DNA from 2 places in the Burkholderia sp. Bp9140 genome. Region 2 is predicted to be linked to the other one. Evidence: riboswitches for the same ligand, from Rfam matches in the RefSeq annotation. Region 2 holds a riboswitch; the other holds the start of a gene.

Region 1 (7,659 bases), on a different contig from region 2:
GAGGCGGTTGCGCATTGCGTAGCGTTCGAGATCGGGCAGATCGGGGCGCGCCTTCGGCAGGTCGGGCAGGCGCTCGGGCAGCGTGTACCGCGTGCGCTCGCCCCACAGTCCCATCGCACGCGTGAGCTTCTCGCGCGCGGCCACGGCCTGTTGCTGCGCCTTCGCCTGCTGTGCGACCGCGTCCGCATGGAACGCCTGTTCGCGTGCGTAGTCGAGCCGGCTGAAGTTGCCGGCCTGCCGCATCCGCAACGCGAGTTCGGCGGCCGCGCTCGCGGCGTCGCGCACCTGTTGCGCATAGTTCGCGGCCTGCTCGGCGGCCACGGCTTCGACATACGCACGACGCGCGTCGGCCGCGACCTTCAGCATCGCGTCGGCCGTCTCCAGCTTGGTCTGCTCGAAGCGGCGGCGTTCGATGTTCGTCGCGAGCGGCAGCGTCAGCAGCGCGAACACGTTGGCCGAGAACGTGCGGCCGAGGCTCAGCTCGCCGTCGCCGGCCCGCGTGCGGCTGAACGAGAAGCGCGGGTTCGGCAATCGGCCGGCCTGCACGAGGTCGGCCTCCGACAGCCCGAGTTCGGCATACGACGCTTGCAGTCCGCGGTTGTTCAGCAGCGCGAGCTGCACCGCGTCGTCCATCGACAGCGGTTTCGCGAGCAATTCCTTCGTCCGCTTGTCGACGGCTTCGCGGTCGGCGTCGGTCCTGACGATGACGGCGTCCTTCCCGATGCGCTCGGATGCGGTGGACGACACGGCATCGAAGCCGCCGTCCTTCGAGAACGTCGTGCAGCCGGCGAGGAAGGCCAGCGCGAACACGGTCGCGCCGAATCGCGGTGAAATCGCAAATCTCGTCATTGCGCGGCCCCTCCGTGCATCGAATGGGCGGCGCCGGCCGCCGGGTTTCCGGGCTTTGCGTGTCCGGTCGTCTGCCCCTTCGCGGGCCGCTCCATCACGTCCCGGTTCAGTTGCTTCCAGCCCGGGCCTGCGTCGTCGCGATACGGCACGTAGCCGTCGAACGCGGACGTCACGGCGACGTCCGGCACCGACGCGGCTGCATCGGCCGGATCGGGAAAGGCGGTTTGCGCGGGCGCGAGCGACGGCACGAGGGCCGCCGCGCCAAGCAGCGCCGCAATGATCAATCGCATGGATGTTTCTCGTCGTGAGTCGTGCGGCGGACGTCGAATGACCGTCGGCACGGTTTGCGGATCGCGGCCGGCCGGCCGCGGGCAGGGACTAGACGGGAATCCGGCGCGGCGGCCGGTCGATGCCGCCGGTCAGGAACGACACGACGACGGTCGAAGGCGCGAATGAGACGATCGCGATGCCGATGTCCGACGTAACGGACACCGCGGGCACCTCCGCCATGCCCGTGCCGAAACAGCAGGCGCCGCAGGCGGAACACGACGTTGCGTGCCGTGCGTGGTTGTCGTGCTCATGCTGTTCGCCGTGGGCGCGCTGCATCGCCTGCGACGCAGCCGGGCCATCGGCGCTCGCCCCATCCTCCGCATGCGGCACCGCAGCGACCGCGCCCGCGCACTGCATCGACACGGTCGCGAACGACTGGATCGGCAGACACAGCGCCAGCAGCACGACGAGGATGAATTTGCGCCAGTACGACATGGATGCGGAATCAGGCAGACAATGACCGGATGAACGGGAGCAGCGCCGCGACGGCGCGCTCCGGACACAAGACGGTCGCAGCTTATCGCCGCCGGCGTGACGACGACATGGCCGAAACATGACCGGATTTTCATGAAGCGCGGGCATTGCATCGCATGCGCGCTTCGTGACAATTCCGTCATCCGGCGGTCATCTTTCGCGCACGCGTGGCACCGTAAGCTCACGCGTTACACTGACCGGCTGGAATCACGAACGGCCTGCTCCACCATGCGGATACTGATAGTCGAAGACGAACCCAAGATGGCGTCGTACCTCCGCAAGGGGCTGACGGAGGCGAGCTACACGGTCGACGTGGCCGAGAACGGCCAGGACGGGCTGTTCCTCGCGCTGCACGAGGATTTCGATCTCGTCGTGCTCGACGTGATGCTGCCGGAGCTGGACGGCTTCGAGGTGCTCCGGCGGCTGCGCGCGCAGAAGCAGACGCCGGTGCTGCTGCTCACGGCCCGCGAGGCGATCGAGGACAAGGTCACGGGGCTCGAACTGGGCGCCGACGACTACCTGCTCAAGCCGTTCGCGTATGCGGAGTTCCTCGCCCGCATCCGTTCGCTGCTGCGGCGCGCGCCGCGCAATGCGCGCGACATGCTGCATGTCGCCGATCTCGAGGTGGACCTGATCAAGCGCCGCGTGCGGCGCGCCGACAACCGCATCGACCTGACCGCGCAGGAGTTCGCGCTGCTGCAGCTGCTCGCGGAACGCGAGGGCGAGGTGCTGACGCGCACCTTCATCACGTCGCAGATCTGGGACATGAATTTCGACAGCGACACGAACGTCGTCGATGCGGCGATCAAGCGCCTGCGTGCGAAAATCGACAACGCCTACGAGAAGAAGCTGATCCACACGATACGCGGGATGGGCTACGTGCTCGAGGATCGCGCGTGACCGTCGGCCCCGCACCCTATTCGCTGCTCCGGCGCCTGACGCTCGCGTTCGCCGCCGTCGCCGCGCTCGTGTTCGCGCTGACCGGCGCGTACCTGTATCGCTCGCTGTCCGCCGAGCTGACCCGGCGCGACGACATCGAGATCGCCGGCAAGCTCAACCAGTTCCTGCAGCTCGCGCGAGCGAGCGGCTCGACGGCTGCGTTGCGCGCCGATCCGGCCGTCTTCCACGAAGTGCTGCTGTCGCATCCGGGCGTCTATCTCGGCATCTACGACAGCGCGAACCGCCCGCTCGTCGAACACACCGACGAAGCCGGCAACACGCTCGCCTCGGTCATCGCGCGGCCGCAGCCGGCCGCTGCGGCGGGCGCGGCCGCCCGCCCGTTCACCTGCTCGCCGTCCGGCATCGGCACGTCGCGCTGCGTGCGTGCGCGCGCCGCGCTGCCGTCGGGCGAGACCATCCAGGTCGCGCTGGCGCGTACGGCGACCGATCGCCAGTCACTGCTGGAAAGCTATCGCGTCGACATCTGGCTCGCGGCCGCCCTCGGCGCGCTGCTGGTCGGCGCGCTCGGCTACGCGGTCGCATCGCGCGGCCTGCGCCCGGTCGAGAGCCTCGGCCGGCAGACGTCGCGCATCGAGGCGCACAACCTGAACGCGCGCCTCGATGCGCGCGGCGGCCCGGTCGAATTGCGCGAGCTCGCCACGTCGGTCAACCGGATGCTCGACCGCCTCGAGCGCGCGTTCGTGCGGCTGTCGCAGTTCTCGTCCGACCTCGCACACGACATGCGCACGCCGCTCGCGAACGTGATCAGCTCGTCGCAGGTCACGCTGTCGCGCGCCCGCACCACCGAGGAATACGAGGCGCTGATCGATTCGAACATCGAGGAATGCGAACGGCTGCAGCGGATGATCGAGAACATGCTGTTTCTTGCGCGCACGGACAATGCGCTGCAGCACCTGAAGACCGTCGAACTCGACGCGGGCAACGAGCTGCGCCGGCTCGCGTCGTATTTCCAGGCGCTGGCCGACGAAGCCGGCGTACACCTCGACGTGCACGGCGAAGCGCCGGTCGTCGCGGACGCGACGCTGTTCCGGCGCGCCGTCAGCAACCTCGCGTCGAACGCGCTCGAACACGCGGAAGCCGGGTCGACGATCGAGCTGGCCGTATCGACGCGGCCCGGTTACGCGGTCGTCGAAGTCACGAACCGCGGCGTCGCGATTCCGCCCGAACAGATCGAGCGGATCTTCGAGCGCTTCTACCGGATCGATTCGTCGCGGCACGGCGCGGCGCGCAACGCCGGGCTCGGGCTCGCGATCGTCAAGTCGATCGTCGAACTGCACCGCGGCAAGATCGAGGTCGCGAGCCGCGACGGACGCACCACGTTCGCGCTGTATTTCCCGGCCGGGGCTTCGTGACACGCGCACGACGCCCGTGCACGCCGGTTGCTTCCCGGCACGGCATGCGCATCCGCTGAAACGCGAGTGCCCCGCCAGAATGAAAGGGCATGACCGCGCAATCTTGCCGAAAGCAGCCGGCTCGGCTAGACTGCCCTTCGTCTTTGGGGAGTAGCCTGCTTTCCTTCCCCGGAAAGCGAACGCGTCAACACACTCGGCCCGCGGCCGTGGCGCGTTCGGCCGAATCGGTCTGGCGAGACCATCGACGCATCGCGTCGGTCCTGGTCGGACGTCGGCAGATGCGTCATGGTTCGTCCACGTCCGACCACGGAGTCCCCATGTTCCTCCTTGCCTCCTCTTCGCGTTTCGCGCGTTCCATGACCGCCCGCATGCCTGCCTGCGGAGGTGCCGCATGACGTTGATGCTCGTCGAACTGGCGTTCATGCTGCTCGTCATCCTGGTCGCCGCCGAACTCTTCACGAATGCGCTCGAACATCTCGGCGAACGGCTGAAGATTTCCGAAGGCGTCACCGGTTCGCTGTTCGCGGCCGTCGGCACCGCGCTGCCCGAAACGATGGTGCCGCTGCTTGCGCTCGCGGGCGGCACGTCGAATGCGGCCGTGAACGAGGAAATCGGCGTCGGCGCGATTCTCGGCGCGCCGCTGATGCTCGCGACGCTGACGACCTTCCTGATGACGCTCGCCGTGATCCGCTCGCGCGGCCTGACCGGCACGATCACGCCCGAGCGGACCGGCTTCGTGCGCGACCTGAACTACTTCATCGCCGCGTTCGCGCTCGCCACCGTCGCGATGTTCGTCCCGCATCACGTGTGGGCCGTCCGCGCGCTGCTCGCCGTGATGCTGGTCGGGATCTACGTGACGTATGTCGTGATGACGTTCCGCGCGTCGACGCAGCTCGTCGACGCCGGGCACGGCACCGAAGCGCCGCACGCGATGTTCCTGTCGCGCGTCGGGCTGCCGACCAACCTCGCGACCATCGCGCTGCAGCTCGCGCTCGGTGTCGCACTGCTCGTCGGCGGTGCAAAGGGCTTCATTCACGGCGTCGAAGGCGTGTCGCACCTGCTCGGCATCTCCGCGCTGCTGCTGTCGCTGATCATCGTGCCGATCGCGACGGAGCTGCCGGAGAAGGTCAACAGCGTGCTGTGGATCCGCCGCGGGAAGGACACGCTCGCGTTCGGCAACATCACCGGCGCGATGGTGTTCCAGGGCACGCTGCTGCCCGCGATCGGCATCATGCTGACGCCGTGGGAGCCGCGCCCCGAAGTGCTGACCGGCGTGGTCATCACGCTCGCGGCGGCGGTCTGGCTGCGCGTCAATGCCCGCGCGCGCGGGCTCGCGATCTGGGCATTGCTCGCGAACGGGGCCGGTTACGTCGGCTATCTGTTCGTGACGCTGACGCGCTGACGCGCTGAAACGCCGCATCGGGTGCGATCGGGCGCGTCGTCCGGCGGACGCACGCACCCGACCGCGGCGCAAGCAGCTGCATCGCGCTTCGCTGCCCGCGCTGCAGGCGGCCTGCGCCGCCCGCATCCCGCGCTTACGACGCCTTCACGAGCTTGACGATCGTCAGCGTGCCGTTGACGTTCTCGACGCGCACCTTCACCTTGTCGCCCGCATGAACCTCGGCGAGCATGGCCGCGTCCTTCGCCTTGAACGCCATCGTCATCGACGGCATCCCGACGTTCTCGAGCGCGCCGTGCTTCAGCGTGATCCTGCCGCTGGCGGCATCGACCTTCTTCACTTCGGCATCGGTCAGCGCCGTGTTCGACTCGGCCGCGCCGCCCGACGACATCTTCATGCCGGACATGTCCATGCCCGACATGTCGCCCGCGGCAAACGCGGGTACGGCGAACGCGCCGGTTGCGAGAACGGCTGCGGCAGTGGCGATCAGTTGATTCATCTTCATGGGGATTCTCCAGTTGGGGTGGACGGCACGTTCATGCCGTGAGGAACTGCATCGGAATGCCGCTGACGGCTCGCGCTTCGCGCACGACGGCGCTGCAGCAGAAGCCACGCGGCGGGAATGACGAACATCGACAGCAGCGGCGCGGTGACCATCCCGCCGACCATCGGCGCGGCGATGCGCTGCATCACTTCGGAGCCGGCGCCGTGACCGATCATGATCGGCACGAGGCCGGCCAGCACGACGGCGACCGTCATCGCCTTCGGCCGCACGCGCAGCACCGCGCCTTCGCGAATCGCGTCGAGCAGCATCGCATCGGTCAGCGGCGCACCGGCGTCGAGGCGGCGCTGCAGCGCGCCCTTCAGGTACAGCAGCATCACCACGCCGAACTCGGCGGCCACGCCCGCCAGCGCGATGAAGCCCACCGACGTCGCGACCGACACCGCGTGGCCCAACGCCCAGACGAGCCAGAAGCCGCCGACCAGCGCGAACGGCACCGTCGACATCAGCAGCAGCGCATCGGCCGCCGAGCCGAACGTGACGAACAGCAGCACGAAGATCACGACGAGCGTGACCGGCACCACGGTGCGCAGCGTCGCCGCCGCGCGTTCGAGATACTCGAACTGCCCCGACCACGCGATCGAATAGCCGGGCGGCAACGCGACCTGTTGCGCGACCGCCTGCTGCATCGCGCGAACCGCCGTGCGCAGATCGGTGCCGCGCATGTCGACGTACACGTAGCCGGACAGCCGCGCGTTCTCGCTGCGGATCATCGGCGGCCCGTCGGCGATCGCGAGGCGCGCGACGTCGCCGAGGCGGATCTGCGCGCCGCGCGCGGTGACGACCGGCAGTTGCCGCAGGTTCTCGAGCGAATCGCGGATCTCGCGCGGATAGCGGATGTTGATCGGAAAGCGCTCGCGCCCCGCGATCACTTCGCCGACATCCTCGCCACCCACCGCCGACGACACGACCGACTGGATGTCGGCCACCGACAGCCCGTAGCGCGCGGCCGCGAGGCGGTCGATGTCGACGTCGATGTAGCGGCCGCCGTTCAGCCGTTCCGCGAGCGCGGACGTGACGCCCGGCACGTGCTTCACCGCCGCCTCGACCTGCGTCGCGATCGCGTCGATCCCCGTCAGGTCCGGCCCGGAGATCTTCACGCCGACCGGCGTCTTGATGCCGGTGGACAACATGTCGAGCCGGTTGCGGATCGGCGGCACCCACACGTTCGACAGGCCCGGCACCTTCACCGTGCGATCGAGCTCGTCGACGAGCTTCTCCGGCGTCATCCCCGGCCGCCACGCGCTGCGCGGCTTGAAGCGGATCGTCGTTTCGAACATCTCGAGCGGCGCGGGATCGGTCGCCGTATCCGCGCGCCCCGACTTGCCGAACACGGTGTCGACCTCGGGCACGGTCTTGATCAGGCGGTCGGTCTGCTGCAGCAGTTCGCTCGCCTTGTCGGCCGAGATGCCCGGCAGCGCGGTCGGCATGTACAGCAGGTCGCCTTCGTCGAGCGGCGGCATGAACTCGCCGCCGAGCCGCGACAACGGCACGGCCGTCAGCAACAGCGCGACGAGCGCGACGCCGATCGCGAACCACGGGCGCCGCAGCGTCGCTTCGAGCAGCGGCCGGTACAGGCGGATCAGCACGCGGTTGATCGGGTTCGCGTGCTCGGGCGGAATGCGGCCGCGCACGAGATAGCCCATCAGCACGGGCACCAGCGTCACCGACAGCCCGGCCGCGGCGGCGATCGTGTAGGTCTTCGTGAACGCGAGCGGCGCGAACAGCTTGCC
Region 2 (7,659 bases):
TTCGAGCGAGCGGGCGAGGCGTGCGGCGACCTGCGGGTTGATCGCGTCGAGCGCGAGCACCTGCTCGGCCCAGAACGCGTAGCCCGAACCGTCCGCCGCGTGGAATTGCGCCGGGTTCGCCGCGCAGAAGCTGAAGATCAGCGAGCGTGCGCGGTTCGGGTTCTTGAGGTTGAACGCGGGGTGGGCCATCAGCGTGCGGACCTTCGCGAGCGTCGGCTGGGCGGACGTGCCGCGCTGCGCGGCCTGCATCGCGAACCACTTGTCGATCACGAGCGCTTCCTTCTCGAAGCGACGGTAGAAGTCGTCGAGCGCACGCGTGGCCGCGTCGTTCGCGCCCGAGGCCGCGGCGGACAGCAGTGCGCCGAGCGCGGCGGCGCGATCGGTCATGTTGTTCGCCGCGTCGTACTGCGCGGTCGCGATGCGCACGGCGTCGGCCGGATCCTCGAGTTCGGCGAGATACGCGAGCGCGAGGTTCTTCAGCGCGCGGCGGCCGGACGCTTCGGGCGTCGGCTCGTACGCGCCCGGCGTCTGGTGCTGCTCGTACGCGGCGAGCCACTCGGCGCGCAGCGCGGCCGCAAGCCGGCGGCGCACGAACTGGCGTGCGCGATGCACGGCGGCCGGATCGGCTTCCGCCATCTGGTCGGCCAGGTAGGTTTCCGACGGCAGCGTCAGCGCGAGTTCGCGGAACGCGGGAGACAGGTTTTCGTCGGTCAGCACGCGGCGGAACGCGGCGACGAAGTGCTCGCCGAGCGTGAGCGGTTCGTTCGCGGCGGCGCGCGTGGCGAGCGTCAGCAGCGCGCGCGTCGCGAGCCGCTGGCCGGCTTCCCAGCGGTTGAACGGGTCGCTGTCGTGCGCGAGCAGGAATGCGAGATCGTCTTCACTGTAGTCGTACTCGACGATCACCGGTGCCGAGAAATTGCGCAGCAGCGACGGCAGAGGCTGTTCCGGCACGTCGACGAACGTGAAGGTCTGTTCGGTGTCGGTGAAGTCGAGCACGCGCGTCGTGCCCGACGCGGCGGCTTCGCCGTCGAGGCGCAACGGCAGGTCGCGGCCGTCGCGGCCAATCAGGCCGATCGCGAACGGGATCAGCAGCGGCCCCTGTTGCGTCTCGCGCGCCGCCGGCGACGCGTCGCCGTAGCCCTGCGCGAGCGTGACCGCGTAGCGGCGCGCATCCGCGTCGTACGCGGTGCGCACCGACACGCGCGGCGTGCCGGCCTGACTGTACCAGCGCTCGAACTGCGCGAGATCGCGTCCGTTCGCGTCGGCCATCGCGTGACGGAAGTCGTCGCACGTCACCGCGTGACCGTCGTGGCGCTTGAAGTACAGGTCCATCCCCTTGCGGAACCCGTCGCGGCCGAACAGCGTCTGGTACATCCGCACGACTTCCGAGCCTTTCTCGTACACGGTCATCGTGTAGAAGTTGTTGATCTCGACGTAGCTTTCCGGACGTACCGGATGCGCCATCGGGCCCGCGTCCTCGGCGAACTGCAACTGGCGCAGCACGCGCACGTCCTCGATGCGCTTGACCGCGCGCGCCGCCGATGCGACGTCGTCGCCCGCGGCCATGTCGGCCGAGAACTCCTGGTCGCGGAACACCGTCAGGCCTTCCTTCAGGCTCAGCTGGAACCAGTCGCGGCAGGTCACGCGGTTGCCGGTCCAGTTGTGGAAGTACTCGTGGCCGACCACCGACTCGATGTTCGCGAAGTCGGTGTCGGTCGCGGTCTCGGGGTTCGCCAGCACGTACTTCGTGTTGAAGATGTTGAGCCCCTTGTTCTCCATCGCGCCCATGTTGAAGTCGCCGACCGCGACGATCATGAAGCGGTCGAGATCGAGCTCGAGACCGAAGCGCTTCTCGTCCCATCGGATCGAGTGGACCAGCGAATCCATCGCGTGACGGGTCTTGTCGAGATCGGCCGGTTCGACCCACACCTGCAGCAGCTTTTCCTTGCCGGAGCCGGACGTGATCTTCTCCTCGATCGCGACGAGCTTGCCCGCGACGAGCGCGAACAGGTAGCTCGGCTTGCGGAAAGGGTCTTCCCATTTCGCGAAGTGGCGGCCGTCGGGCAGCTCGCCCGAGTCGACCAGGTTGCCGTTCGACAGCAGCACCGGATACGCGGCCAGGTCGGCGCGCAGCGTGACGGTGTACGACGCCATCACGTCGGGGCGGTCGAGGAAGTAGGTAATGCGGCGAAAGCCTTCGGCCTCGCACTGCGTGAAGAAGTTGCCGCTCGATACGTAGAGGCCCGACAGCGTCGTGTTCTGGTCCGGCGTGCACGCGCTGTCGAGCGTGAGTTCGAACGCGTCGGGCACGTTTTCGACGGTCAGCCCGTGTTCGTGTGCGCGCACCGCACCGTACGGCGCGCCGTCGAGCTGCGCGCCGAGGAATTCGAGCGCTTCGCCCATCAGCTCCAGATGCGGGGTGGGCACCGCATCCGGATTGCGGCGCACGCGCATCGTATTCCTGACGATCGTGCGGGCCGGCGCGAGATCGAATTCGAGTGCGACGGAATCGATGAGGAAGGCCGGCGGCGTATAGTCGGCGCGGCGGATCACGGTGGAGGAGGCGTTGTCGGACATGGTCGTCGAGATCGGTGGAGTGGGGATCGGGCCCGCTGCGCGGGCCGGGTGAACCGGGCCATTGTACAAAGGCTTGCGGCCGCGTGCCGGGCGAACTTTTTACCGGTTCCGGCAGTCCGCGTATTATCGGCATCCCGTGCGGTTCGCGTGGTGCGACGAACGGGTGACGGATCGACGAGGATCGACATGAAACGTGAATGGATTCAACGCGGTGCGGGCTGGACGGCGGTGCTGTGCGTGGCGCTGCTGACGGGCTGCACCAGCTACGTGACGACGCAGGTCACGGCCTTCTCCGACTGGAGCGGCAGCGACGCGACACGCACTTACGCTTTCACGCGCACGGATGCGCAGAAGCACAGCATCGAGCAGTCGACCTACGAGCCGATCGTCTCGAACGAGCTGTCCGCGTATGCGTTCCGGCAGGTGCCGGCCACGCAGGCGCGCTATCTGGTCGGGCTGGCCTACGGGGTCGGCAGCGATCTGGTGACGGTGCCGCAGCCGGTCTACTACGATCCGTGGTTCATGGGGCCGGGGCCGTACTGGCGGGGCGGGCCGTGGGGCCCGTGGGGGCCCTGGGGGCCGATGCCGGCCGGCTACGTCGCGCAGACCTATCAGGTCTTCGACTACACGCTCGGCATCCGGATTACCGAGCGCGCGACCGGCAAGGAGGTCTATAACGTGACCGCGCGCACTACCGGCGACAACGGCGCGCTGCTTTATGCGATGCCGTTCCTCGCACGCAGCGCGCTCGCCGATTTCCCGTTGGCGAACGGCGCGATCCGCACGGTGCGGCTGCCGGTCGACAAGCGCGGCGGGCCGGCTGCGCCGCCGGCCGCCAACGAGCGAGCGGTGCCGGCCGTGCCGGCATCGGGCGCGGCGGTCGCGAAGTAACGCGCCATCTCGTCACCGGCGCGGCCGTCTGGCCGCGCCGCCTGTTGCCTGCCTGCGTCAGGCCCCGACGCCCAGCAGCGCCAGCGCGCCCAGCACGACGAACAGCGCGGCCGCGATGCCGTGCACCAGCTTCGTCGGCAGGCAGTGCGCGAAACGGTCGCCCAGCAGGATCGCGGGCACGTTCGCGAGCATCATCCCGAAGGTCGTGCCGGCCACCACGCCGATGTAGTCCTGGAAGCGCGCGGCGAGCGCGACGGTCGCGATCTGCGTCTTGTCGCCCATTTCCGCGAGGAAGAACGCGACGAGCGTCGCGCCGAACACGCCGAGCCGCGAGCGGTTCGTGTTGGCTTCGTCGGCATCGAGCTTGTCCGGTACGAGGATCCACAACCCCATCGCGATGAACGAGAACGCGAGCGCCCAGCGCATGATCGACGGCGTGACGAGTACCCCCAGCCATTCGCCGAGCGCACCGGCGAGGCCATGGTTCACGAGCGTCGCGACGAGCACGCCGAGAATGATCGGCATGGGCTTGCGATAGCGCGCGGCCAGCACGAGGGACAGCAGTTGGGTCTTGTCGCCGATTTCAGCGAGGGCGACGGCGCCGGTGGAGATCAGGAAGGCTTGGGACACGTACGGGGTTCCACGGGCCGGTGTTGTGCGTGCGAGCGACGATCCGCCGCGCGCCGGGCCCTGATGCGGCGCGCAGTGAACCATCGGTCTCGCCAGGCCTCGGTGGCTGCATCCGCCATGGCCGAACGGCCAAGTCTGTTGACGGACGCCCCCGTCACGATGCGCGCCGGGGGCGCGGGACATCGAGCGGAGCGGCTACTCCCCAATGAGCGGCGAATTCTAGCACGGCGCGTGCCGTGCGCGGTGCGGATTCGGCGGCCCGGCATGCGCTGCAGCGCACGCCGGAGCAGGGTGAGGCAAACGCGCGTGAGTTACGCGGCGGCGCGGCGTGCGGCGCCGCGCTCGTGCACGAGCCGGCCGGCCGCGTACGTGCGGTACACGGCGCGGTCGTCGCCGAGCAGCGCGAACGCGAACAGCAGTTCCTCGAGCGACTCCGCGCGCTTCGTGCGGCGCGCGAGCAGCGGCGTGGCCTGCGGGTCGAGCACGACGAAGTCGGCTTCGGTGCGCGGCGCGAGCGTGCCGACCGTGTCGGCGAGATCGAGCGCCTGCGCGGCGCCGGCCGTCGCGAGCCAGAACATCCGCGTGGCGGTCAGATGGTGGCCCGACAGCCGCGCGACCTTGTGCGCCTCGTTCATCGTCTGCAGCATCGAGAACGACGTGCCGCCGCCGACGTCGGTCGCGAGCGTGACGGGCACGTCGTATTCGCCGGCCTTGTCGAAGTCGAACAGCCCGCTGCCGAGGAAGAAGTTCGACGTCGGGCAGTGCGCGACGACAGTGCGCGTCTCGGCCATCCGGCGGCGGTCCTCGTCGTCGAGGTGGATGCAGTGGCCGTATACCGCGCGCGGCCGCAGCAGCCCGTAGTGGTCGTAGATGTCGAGATAGCTGCGGTGCCCGGGGAACAGCTCGGCCACCCATTTCACTTCATCGACGTTTTCCGCGACATGGCTTTGCACGAACACGTCCGGATGGCGGCGCGCGAGTTCGCTGCACGCCTCGAGCTGCGCCTCGGTGGACGTCGGCGCGAAGCGCGGCGTGAGCGCGTACATCTGGCGGCCGTTGCCGTGCCAGCGGTCGATCAGCTCGGCGCTGTCGTCATAGCCCGATTGCGCGGTGTCGCGCAGGAACTCGGGGCAGTTGCGGTCCATCAGCACCTTGCCCGCGATCATCCGCAGGTCGCGCGCGTCGCTCGCCGCGAACAGCGCGTCGGCCGACTGCTTGTGCACGGTGCAGTAGACGAGCGCGCTCGTCGTGCCGCAGGCGAGCAGTTCGTCGACAAAGAAGTCGGCGACCTCGCGCGCATGCTCCGGATCGCCGAACTGGCGCTCGGTCGGGAACGTGTACTTGTCGAGCCACGGCAGTAGGCCGGGGGCCGGCGACGCGATCATGTCGGTCTGCGGATAGTGGATGTGCGTGTCGATGAAGCCGGGCACGATCAGCTTGTCGCGCAGGTCGTGGACGACCGCGTCGCGCGCGAGCGTCGCGGCGAGCCGCGCATGCGGGCCGGCCGCGACGACCTTGCCGTCGTCGACGATCAGGAGGCCGTCGGTCTCGTGGATCGCGGCCTGGCTCGACTGTGCCGGGTCGCCGTTGAAGGTCAGCAGCTGGGAACGGAAAGCGGTTTGCGTCATGACGAATGGTCCTGCATCAAGGTGAGGCGAACAGAAGAAAACGGTCGGCGCCGCGCGGGCGACGGCATGGAGGGCGCTGCCCGCGCATGCGCGATGGCGGGGGCGCCGCGGCAAGCGCGCACGCGAGCGTGGCGGCCGCAGCCGCCATCGCTGGGTGGCCGGCAGGCAGCGCCGCGACGGCGGGCGCAATCGCGACCGGCGCGGCAGCGCGCTGCATGACGAACCGCAACGACAGGCTTCGGCGCGCGACGACGCACGACGCCGTCGCCGCGCGGGCGACCGGCGCGATGCCGGCGTGCATGGGCCGCGCACGCATGCGGCCAGCGCGGCGCAGGGCCGGACCGGTCGTCGCGAAGCGGATGTCGTTGCGGTGTTTCATCTGTCTAGCGAACCTCGATGCCGGCCGTCACGCGGCCTGCCAGTACGTATCGAGACGCGCGATCAGCGCATCGCGCTGCGCCGCGTCGACGAACGACGCCTCGAAGCCGTTGCGGATCACCGCGTGCACTTCGGCGTCCGTCAGTTGCAGTCCGTCGACCGTCGCGAAGTAGTTGTCGTTGACGTAGCCGCCGAAGTAGGCCGGATCGTCGGAGTTGATCGTTACCGCGACACCGCGATCGAGCAGCGCCTTCAGCGTGTGCTTCGCCATGTCGTCGAACACGCACAGCTTCAGGTTCGACAGCGGGCACACGGTCAGCGCCGTGCGCGTGCGCGCGAGGCGTTCGACGAGCGCCGCGTCCTCGATGCTGCGCACGCCGTGGTCGATCCGGTCGACCTTCAGCACGTCGAGCGCTTCGTGGATGTAGGCCGGCGGGCCTTCCTCGCCGGCATGCGCGACGAGCTTCAGCCCGAGCGCGCGCGCCTTCTCGAACACGCGCGCGAACTTCGTCGGCGGATGGCCGAGCTCGGACGAGTCGAGGCCGACGCCGATCAGCCGATGGCGATAGCGTTCGAACAGCGGCAACGCGGATTCGAACGTCGCGAGCGCGTCCTCTTCGGACAGGTGGCGCAGGAAACACAGGATCAGCTTGCTCGACAGCCCGCGCTGCTCGGCATCGGCGAGCGCGCGGTCGATGCCGGCCACCACCGTTTCGATCGGCACGCCGCGTTCGGTGTGCGTCTGCGGGTCGAAGAACAGTTCAGTGTGGACGACGTTGTCGGCGAGCGCGCGCTCGCAGTACGCGGCCGTCATGTCGTAGAAATCCTGCTCGGTCAGCAGCACGCTCGCGCCGGCGTAGTAGATGTCGAGGAACGACTGCAGGTCGGTGAACGCGTAAGCGGCGCGCAGCGCGTCGATCGACTCGTACGCGAGCTTCACGCCGTTGCGCTGCGCGAGCGCGAAAATCAGTTCGGGCTCGAGCGAGCCTTCGATATGGATGTGCAGCTCCGCTTTCGGAGCGCGGGCAATCTTGTCCTTGAATGTCGGGGTCATGGCGTTGTTCTTGGTCGGTCAGAATGTTGGGGAAGCCTGCGCGGACGCGTTTGCCTCGACGGCCTGCAGCAATTGCGCAGCCACCGAGATTGCGATCACTTCGGGCGCCTTGTCGATGATGCCTTCGACGCCGATCGGGCAGCGCATCCGCGCGACCTGGGCCGGGTCGATGCCGATCGCTGCCAGCCGATGATCGAACTGCACGCGTTTGGTGTGCGAGCCGGTCATCCCGAAGTACGCATAGTCGCCGCGCCGCAGGATGCGCTCGGCCAGCACGAAGTCGAGCGTGTGATCGTGCGTCATCACGACGAAGTACGCGTGCGGCGGCGCCGTGTCGACGGCATCGGCCGGGCTGGCGACCGCGTCGATCGCGAGATTGCCGATCCCGGCGAGTGCCTCGGCCGGCGGGAACACCGCATCGGGCCCGTCGATCCAGCGCACGTGGCACGGTAGCGTCGCCAGGATCTTCACGAGCGCGGTGCCGATGTGTCCGGCGCCGAA

Evidence for each region. A riboswitch is a leader RNA that binds a small molecule or an ion and turns the genes downstream of it on or off. The one in region 2 is predicted to bind manganese.
Region 1: linked by a shared signal. The riboswitch ahead of DIE21_RS23350 (sodium:calcium antiporter) and the one ahead of DIE21_RS05745 (TMEM165/GDT1 family protein) in region 2 are both predicted to bind manganese.

Annotation. Positions count from the first base shown of each region.
Region 1 is NZ_QTPQ01000029.1:10,116-17,774, forward strand. It holds gene DIE21_RS23325 (TolC family protein) at 1-849, opposite strand, end outside; gene DIE21_RS23330 (hypothetical protein) at 846-1,139, opposite strand; gene DIE21_RS23335 (hypothetical protein) at 1,228-1,614, opposite strand; gene DIE21_RS23340 (heavy metal response regulator transcription factor) at 1,882-2,553, shown strand; gene DIE21_RS23345 (heavy metal sensor histidine kinase) at 2,550-3,965, shown strand; yybP-ykoY riboswitch at 4,099-4,274, shown strand; gene DIE21_RS23350 (sodium:calcium antiporter) at 4,357-5,367, shown strand; gene DIE21_RS23355 (copper-binding protein) at 5,501-5,869, opposite strand; gene DIE21_RS23360 (efflux RND transporter permease subunit) at 5,866-7,659, opposite strand, start outside.
Region 2 is NZ_QTPQ01000005.1:10,244-17,902, reverse strand. It holds gene pepN (aminopeptidase N) at 1-2,577, opposite strand, end outside; gene DIE21_RS05750 (DUF4136 domain-containing protein) at 2,764-3,468, shown strand; gene DIE21_RS05745 (TMEM165/GDT1 family protein) at 3,526-4,098, opposite strand; yybP-ykoY riboswitch at 4,177-4,314, opposite strand; gene guaD (guanine deaminase) at 4,410-5,726, opposite strand; gene DIE21_RS05730 (hypothetical protein) at 5,743-6,105, opposite strand; gene DIE21_RS05725 (adenosine deaminase) at 6,133-7,158, opposite strand; gene xdhC (xanthine dehydrogenase accessory protein XdhC) at 7,177-7,659, opposite strand, start outside.